Regions from separate parts of the Mangrovibacillus sp. Mu-81 genome, predicted to be linked through region 1. Evidence: a T-box and tRNA genes for the amino acid it is inferred to sense, from the RefSeq annotation. Region 1 holds a T-box; the other holds one or more tRNA genes.
The links. The T-box of region 1 lies ahead of serS (serine--tRNA ligase). A T-box ahead of a tRNA ligase gene usually reads a tRNA of that ligase, here a tRNA-Ser.

Region 1 (4,419 bases):
CTGTTCTCCGCCTCGACATCAGTGAATATGATCTCGTCAACGATGGAAATTCGATTGAACCGATCGTAGAACGAATCGGATACTTTATAGAACAGACAAGAATGTTAAAGAGCTAATACCTTTAAAGGTGCTGCCCAAAAATGGGGAGCACCTTTTTCGTTGAACATTTCCCCTTCGTTTATGATCACTGGTTAGGAGGTATGTATATAACAAGAAGAGAATTAAAGGGAGATGAACAGCATGGAAACAAGAAATACGTACTTTATAGATATTAGCAGCGGAGATGTCGTGCCTCATGCCGAAGAAGCAAAGAGTGTCAGTTATCAAATTAGGGCTACTCCTGAAGAAGTAACCAAACTAAAGACATTATTAGAAAAAAATCATGATGATGAGATGTCGACATTTACAAGGGCGCACATCCCGTTCCGTGAATACCATAAAGACCCGGAAAATGCCCAATATGACCATTCAATGAAGGAAATTTTTGAAATGATCTTCAAACTGGGGACCGAGGAAACACGTAGAAATATTAAAGAGATGGGTGTACTGAATTACAACAAAGATAAGAACAAAAGAGAAGATATCGAGAATTTGAAATAGAATGCAGTGCCCTGTACCCTGTGCAGGGCACTTTATATGCTCTCTCCTTAAATTGTCATATTATTTATAATATATAAAAATCTACAGAAACCAAAAAAATTCGTTACATCTCCAGTAACGAATTTAAAATCTCCAATATTTATGCGCTGGGTTATAAATAAATCAATGGCGGAGGAAGAGGGATTCGAACCCCCGCGGGCTTTAACACCCCTGTCGGTTTTCAAGACCGATCCCTTCAGCCGGACTTGGGTATTCCTCCGTATCGACAAGAATTATAATATCATGGTGGCAAAATGGAGTCAAGGATTTTCATAAAAAAATATGAAAGGCACCCGGTACCCGCCGGATGCCTCCTTTTGCAGCTGTTACTTAATAAATTCTGCCCCGCCCATGTATGGACGAAGAACTTCCGGTACGATGACAGATCCGTCTTCCTGCTGGTAATTCTCCAGTAGAGCCGCTACTGTACGGCCAAGGGCCAATCCAGAGCCGTTCAATGTATGAACATGTTCAGGCTTCGCGTTTGTTTCCCTTCTGAAACGGATATTCGCACGTCTAGCCTGGAATCCTTCAAAGTTACTGCAAGAAGAGATTTCGCGGTACGTCCCATAGCTTGGAATCCAAACCTCGATATCATATTTCTTCGCAGCCGTGAATCCAAGATCTGCTGTACACATTGATAGTACGCGGTATGGCAATTCCAGAAGTTGAAGTACTTTTTCAGCATGACCAGTCAATTTTTCAAGTTCATCATAAGACTCTTCAGGCTTCACAAAGCGGACAAGCTCTACTTTGTTGAATTGATGCTGACGGATCAGCCCCCTCGTGTCACGTCCGGCAGATCCTGCTTCTGAACGGAAGTTGGCGCTGTAAGCCACATAGCTGATCGGCAGCTCTTCGCCTTTGATGATTTCATCGCGGTGATAGTTCGTTACAGGCACTTCAGCTGTCGGAACCAGGAAGTAATCTTCACTTTCGATACGGAAAGCATCTTCTTCAAATTTCGGCAGCTGTCCCGTGCCTGTCATGCTTGCTCGGTTCACAAGGAATGGCGGGATCATTTCTGTATATCCGTGCTCATCCATGTGTAAATCCATCATGAAGTTCAGCAGAGCACGTTCCAGTCTTGCACCCAGCCCTTTATAGAAGACAAACCGGCTTCCCGTCACTTTTCCTGCACGTTCAAAGTCAAGAATATCAAGATCGGTCGCAATATCCCAATGCGGCTTTGCTTCGAAATCGAACTCGCGGATTTCACCCCATTTGCGGGCTTCCACGTTATCGTCCTCTGTTTCACCGACAGGAACAGTTTCATGTGGAATATTTGGAATAGACAAAAGGATGCGCTCCAGCTCTTCCTCGATCCCTCTAAGTTCATCATCAAGTTTCTTGACCATGCCGCCGACTTCACGCATTTCAACAATCATGTCCTGGGCATCCTGCTTTTCCTTTTTCATCTGGGCAATTTTTTGAGACACCTCATTACGCTTGCTTTTCAAGTTCTCGCTTTCCACTAGAAGTTCCCTTCTTCTCTTATCAAGCTCCTCAAACTTATCAAAGTCCTCAAGATCTTCACCGCGATGCTGAAGACGGTTTTTCACTTCTTCCAAATTTGCTCTCAAATATTTAATGTCCAGCATGTTTGTTCCTCCTTTTAATATATGGTGTTAGAATTTGAACGTTGGCAAGCCTTCCGAAAATAATAAAAAACCCCCGTCCCTGGTAAAGGGACGGAGGTTCCGCGTTGCCACCCTAATTGAAGACAACAAAGCTGTCTTCCTCTTAGAGATGGTAACGGAATCACCGGAAATACCTACTGAATGGTTCAGTATTTCACTCAAGGATGGATTCATGGAGATTCTGCACCGGTTTGCACCGACCACCGGCTCTCTTTCAGCAAGAAGTCTTCACTACTATTTCCTGTCAACGTTTTAAACTCATATTGGTTATTTCATAATCTACTACAATGTTTTCCATTTTGCAATAGGTTTATGCCAATGTTTTCTCTTTTGACTCTTTCACCATTTCGATAAAGTATGCAGTTAAACGATTGTCGTCTGTCAGTTCAGGGTGGAATGAGCATCCAAGGAACTGACCGTGGCGGGCGAGCACGATGCGTTCGTTGTGCTTGGCCAGGATTTCAACGTCCTCTCCTGCTTCCACGATATGCGGTGCCCGGATGAACACGGCATTGAAATGATTTCCCACTTGCGCAATATTCAAATCGGCTTCGAAGCTTTCCTTTTGACGGCCAAAGGAGTTGCGCTCCACCATGACATCCATGACACCAAGATGAGGTTCATCATAACCGACAATCTTATTGGCCAATAGAATGAGGCCGGCACATGTGCCGAATATCGGTTTCCCGCTGGCAGCGAACTCTTTCAATGGCTCTAAAAATCCATAGCGGTCGATCAGACGTCTCATTGTCGTACTCTCTCCGCCGGGCATGATCAAGCCGTCAAGTCCGTCCAGCTGCTCTGTACGCTTCACGACCACCGCTTCGGCGTTACATGCCTCAATGGATCGGACATGCTCTCTGACAGCCCCTTGAAGTCCTAATACACCTATTCTCATCATAAACTTACCAGCCTCGGTCCTGCATGCGCTGTTCAGGAAGGATTGAAGAAATTTCTACACCCTTCATTGCAACTCCAAGTTCTTTAGAAAGGTCTGCAATTAACTTGTAGTCCTGATAGTGCGTAGTCGCTTCCACGATCGCTCTCGCAAATTTCTCAGGGTTCTCTGACTTGAAGATACCTGAACCTACGAATACACCATCAGCACCTAATTCCATCATAAGAGCAGCATCAGCCGGAGTCGCGATTCCGCCTGCAGCAAAGTTCACAACCGGTAAACGGCCGTTTTCTTTAATTTCCAATAATAACTCATATGGAGCGCCAAGAAGCTTTGCTTCCGTCATGATTTCATCTGTGTTCATGTTTACAAGCTTACGAACCTGAGCATTCACTTTACGCATATGGCGGACCGCTTCGACGATGTTGCCTGTTCCAGGTTCACCTTTTGTACGAAGCATGGATGCACCTTCTCCGATACGTCGTGCTGCTTCTCCTAAGTCACGGCATCCGCATACGAATGGCACGGTGAAATCTCTTTTGTTTAAGTGGTACTCTTCATCAGCAGGCGTCAAGACTTCACTTTCGTCAAGATAGTCAACACCCATTGATTCAAGTACTCTCGCTTCGACGATATGGCCGATACGTGCTTTCGCCATGACCGGAATCGTTACAGCTCCCATTACTTCTTCCACGATACGAGGGTCTGCCATTCTCGCTACGCCGCCAGCAGCACGGATGTCAGCTGGAACTCGTTCTAAAGCCATTACCGCAACTGCTCCTGCAGCTTCAGCAACCTTTGCCTGCTCTGCATTGACAACGTCCATGATGACGCCGCCTTTTTGCATTTCAGCCATACCTCTTTTAACACGATCTGTACCAGTATTCATTATGTATCCCCCTTATATTTATCCTATGCCCGTCTTTATTTCTCCTTAAAATACTCTATAAATACCGCTGTTGATTTCCGTGGGAGACTTCGCTTTCCGCGGGTGACCCGTGAGCCTCCTCGTCGCTTCAGTCCTGCGGGAAGAAAAACGGAGGGGCTTTGTTCAGAGTCGGTTGGCATAAGGCGAATCGACCACGAAGGCGTTCTTTGCCTTCTTGGTTGAGTTGACTTATGACATGTGCCTCTAAGCCCCAGAGTTGGACACGTCTCACATTGGTCACTTCTCCCGCAGGAGTCTTCGTCTTCCACTCCAATCAACAGCTGGAACTCTTTAATAGAATTATTTCATAAGTG
Region 2 (4,419 bases), on a different contig from region 1:
GGGGCTGAACGCGTCAGTATAAGCGAAGGGGATCTTTTCCGGCACAGCAGGGATGAATCGTTTCACGATCCCGTACAGCCGGAAACGGTGGTGTACCCGGAATCGACACAAATGGTCAAAGACATCGTGAACTTTGCAAGGGCGAATAAGCTTCCTATCACCCCTTATGGAGCAGGGTCGGGGCTTGACGGCCAGGCCATTCCCGTTTCAAGGGGCATTTCCATGAATTTTGACCGGATGAAACAGATCATCTCCTTTAACCCTGAAGACTTATCCGTTACAGTCCAGCCCGGTATCACACGCCTTGAGTTGAACCGGGAAATCAACCGGCAGGGACTCTATTTCCCCATCGATCCAGGAGCTGACGCCACGATTGGCGGCATGACTGCGACAAATGCCAGCGGAACGACCGCCGTTCGCTACGGGTCCATGCGCGATCAGGTACTGAACCTTGAAGTCGTGCTGGCGGACGGCAGGATCATCAAAACCGGCAGCACCGCAAAAAAATCATCCAGCGGATATCATCTAAACGGCCTGTTCACCGGTTCGGAAGGAACGTTAGGCATCATCACCGAAATTACCTTGAAACTTCATGGCATCCCGGAACACACGATTGCGGCACGCTGTACGTTCGATACACCAAAACAGTGTGCCGCCGCAGCACAAGCCGTGCTCACGAGCGGCATCCCAGTGGTTCGGATGGAACTCGTTGATGCCCCCAGCATCAAGCAGGTCAATGCTTATGGGGACTACCACTTCCCGGAACAGCATTCGTTATTCTTTGAATTCTCAGGCACACGGACTTCCGCTGAAGAAGATGCCGCATTTGTCGAGGAACTGATGCAGGATATGGGCTGCAGGAACTGGGAGCGGGCAAGCGGATCCATCGATCGTGCCGAGATATGGAAAGCAAGGCACGAACTTGCATACGCCTTCCGTCACCTGAAAGGAAAGGAAGTAATGGGATCCGATGTATGCGTCCCCCTGTCAAAGCTTGCCGACATGGTTGACTTTGCCCGCGCAAAGATTGAAGCAAGCGGGCTGCCTGGAAGTGTCTTCGGCCATGTTGGAGACGGCAACTTCCATACCATCATCGTATATGACCCAAACATCCCTGAAGAGAAATTGACATCGGAGACGATCAATGAACAGCTCATCCTAAAGGCAATTGAAGCTGGTGGAACCTGTACCGGAGAGCATGGCGTCGGTCTTGGGAAGATGAAGTATCAGAGGTTGGAGCATGGTGAAGCGGTAGAGGTGATGAAGTCGTTTAAAGAGCTTCTGGATCCGGATGGGTTGTTGAATCCGGGGAAAATTTTTTGTGATTGAGAGTGGGATAGGATGAAAGAATTCAGGGATATGGATTTAAATGGGACAGTGGACCTGTCCCTCCGTCCCAGGACACAGGACCTGACCCACTGTCCCTAAATAAACTAAAAAGGTCCATTCTTCTACTTCCTCCAAAAAAGGTGAGGAACTACTAGAATGGACCCTTTAATCATTATTGGATCGAGTGATGGGAATCAAACCCACGACATCAGCTTGGAAGGCTGAGTTTTACCATTAAACTATACCCGGACCGTAGTTGAAGCAATTTTGGCAGGGGCAGTAGGAATCGAACCCACACCAAAGGTTTTGGAGACCTTCGTTCTACCGTTAAACTATGCCCCTATAAAATAGATTAATAAATACTCTTCGCTTTGAGCGTATTGCTCCGCTTTCGCTGCCAAAGGTTAAGGAAGCTTATTTTCACTCCGCTTGCGCTCCGTGAAACAAGCTAAATGGAGGGGGGCAGATTCGAACTGCCGAACCCGAAGGAGCGGATTTACAGTCCGCCGCGTTTAGCCACTTCGCTACCCCTCCACGAGAGAATGAAATATGGCGGAGGAAGAGGGATTCGAACCCCCGCGGGCTTTAACACCCCTGTCGGTTTTCAAGACCGATCACTTCAGCCGGACTTGGGTATTCCTCCGTTTGATTGGCTGCTGGTAAAGTTGAGCACCCGAATTTTTAATTACCTATTCTAAGGCTAGCTAAACTTTTGCTTAGTGATGCTCCGCTGTCGCTTCGCAAGGTTAAGGAAGGATATTTTTACTGCGCTGTCGCTTCGTAAGAAATCCATGGTGGAGGATGACGGGATCGAACCGCCGACCCTCTGCTTGTAAGGCAGATGCTCTCCCAGCTGAGCTAATCCTCCCAATAAAGAATGATAGAATATCATCCGTTAGACAAGACCTATATTAATCTATCAATTCCTTTCAAAAAAGTCAACTTCAATTCACAAATTCTTCAATCATAGTAATGGATACCCCTCTTCCCTAATTTCTCATGCACACTGTCTCTATCCCCTGTCATACACAACTTAAATCGATTATTTCTGTTAAACTTGTTAAATATGGATGTTTGAAAAGGGGGGCGGGAATATGGATTATTCTGCAATTGGAAAAAAGATAAGAGAGTTGAGGAAGGTTGTGGGGCTCACGCAAGGTGAACTGGCCGAGGGAGTTTGTACACAGGCGTTGATCAGCAGGATTGAAAAAGGGGATATTTATCCAAGTGCCATGGCATTGTACCAAATCTCCGTCAAGCTTGGTGTTGATGTAAACTACTTCTTTGAAATAGGCACCACACCTCGACTTGATTATATTATGGAAGTGGAAAAACAGTTAAAATTTCACAGAATCAACCGCAGATACGAAGAAATAATAGAACTGGTGAAAGCCGAGGAAAAGAATCCTCTCTTCTATAAAGACATACAGCATCTGCAACTTCTTTATTGGCATAAAGGAATATATGCTTTTGAAGTATTAAATAATGAAGACGATGCATTTTCACTTTTAGATGAAGCTTATTACCTGACTGCCAATCAGAAAAAGGCGATGACAGAAAGAGAGATGCAAATCCTTTCTAGTAAAGGTGCTATTCTTTTTTCATTAAATCGGCACCCTGAAGCCCTCCATCATTACAACCTGGTTGAGACTGCCTTGAAAACGGCTGAGCAACTACATGATAAATCTATCAAAACCAGGTTATTTTATAATATATCCAGAGTACTAACACGCCAAGGCAAATATGAGGAGTCTATCGCTTATTGCCATAAAGCCATCAATTGGTGCATTGAAGAAGAACTGCTGTGGGGTCTTGGAGAATCGAACTATCAAATCGGCTATAACTATGAGCTCCTTCATAATTATGAAGAAGCCCTTCCATTCTTCAAACGTGCTTTTCATATGTTTGAACTCCTGCAAGACAAGAAATATGTAGATTTTATCGAAAAAAAGATGGAACATCTTCTTCAGATCTGGACATAGAGGTTGGGACAAAAAAAACTGCCTAAAGGCGAACATTATCAGTGATGACCCTAATACCACTAATAATTTCCGTGCAAGACTTCGCTTTCCGCGGGTAGCCCGTGAGTCTCCTCGGCAAGCTGCACTGGTCTCACTTGTCTAGCTGCAGGGCCTAGAGGCACATGTAATAAGCCAAACCGACCAAGAAGGCAAAGAGCACCTTCCAGGTCGATTCGACTTATGCCACCAGCCTCTGAGCAAAGCCCTTCCGCTTTTCTAATAAGCTACTTTTCCCGCAGGAGTCTTCGTCTTACACTCAAATTAACCGCTGCAACAAACTATATACTAAATGATGATTTGAACAAAGCTAATAAATAAACCCGAACTTACTTGAACTATAGTTCAGATTAGTTCGGGTTTTATTCAGACTAAAACACTATTATTCCAACCTCATTTCCCTCTTATCTCTCTTAAAATAATGGATATCCCCTCCATTCATCTCATAAAGTTATCTTGTGCAAATAAAAAAAGCATCCTTTGATCGGATGCCACTAGTCGTTCATCGAAGCTTTGGTTTTATTAATTTGATATTCGGAAACCTGCACCAGACCGATGACCTCGGTATCTCCAGCACAACCCTGTAAAGAGATGGAACCACTTCTTTCCTCGATGCTGCCACAAGTGGTATTCACAGTTTCTTCTCCTGACCCATTCTTTAACGAATAGGATAATGTTTCCCCATCACATACTTCAATTCATTCAAACTTACCTGCAGGTTGAAAAAGTTGGATAATGTCACTTGAGACTGCTTACTTTCTTGTACCTCTTCAATAAAATGCAGCAGCTTATCGAGATTTCCCACTTTGCCCTCTTCATCCACGATTACGTCCCCTTTATCAGCCGCTTTCTTGACCGTATATTTCTCCTCCTCCTCGGTCAATCTCGATTGAACACCCAGCCAGCAGAGCAGCCCCTATCAGAAAACAAACCATTTTCTTTTCAAAGCATCACCCCCTATTTGATCTTTCAAAGAGATAAACATATATGATAAATATATAGCATTTATATGGAGGGTGTATTCTTCGCATTGAACGGCTGGAATTTTGTTTTGCCAACTTTGGACCTGATT

Region 2: it encodes a tRNA-Ser, which carries the amino acid that the T-box ahead of serS (serine--tRNA ligase) is inferred to sense. The anticodon was not compared.

What each region holds. Positions count from the first base shown of each region.
Region 1 covers NZ_JBAJHU010000022.1:5,346-9,764, reverse strand. Annotated here, with positions in the region: gene V6B33_RS21820 (deoxynucleoside kinase) at 1-116, shown strand, start outside; gene V6B33_RS21815 (hydrolase) at 241-600, shown strand; tRNA gene V6B33_RS21810 (tRNA-Ser) at 767-859, opposite strand; gene serS (serine--tRNA ligase) at 966-2,240, opposite strand; T-box leader at 2,324-2,536, opposite strand; gene pdxT (pyridoxal 5'-phosphate synthase glutaminase subunit PdxT) at 2,590-3,177, opposite strand; gene pdxS (pyridoxal 5'-phosphate synthase lyase subunit PdxS) at 3,185-4,069, opposite strand.
Region 2 covers NZ_JBAJHU010000002.1:395,843-400,261, forward strand. Annotated here, with positions in the region: gene V6B33_RS05565 (FAD-binding oxidoreductase) at 1-1,329, shown strand, start outside; tRNA gene V6B33_RS05570 (tRNA-Gly) at 1,506-1,578, opposite strand; tRNA gene V6B33_RS05575 (tRNA-Trp) at 1,598-1,671, opposite strand; tRNA gene V6B33_RS05580 (tRNA-Tyr) at 1,783-1,863, opposite strand; tRNA gene V6B33_RS05585 (tRNA-Ser) at 1,880-1,972, opposite strand; tRNA gene V6B33_RS05590 (tRNA-Val) at 2,122-2,197, opposite strand; gene V6B33_RS05595 (helix-turn-helix domain-containing protein) at 2,424-3,311, shown strand; gene V6B33_RS05600 (hypothetical protein) at 3,842-3,982, opposite strand; gene V6B33_RS05605 (hypothetical protein) at 4,006-4,230, opposite strand.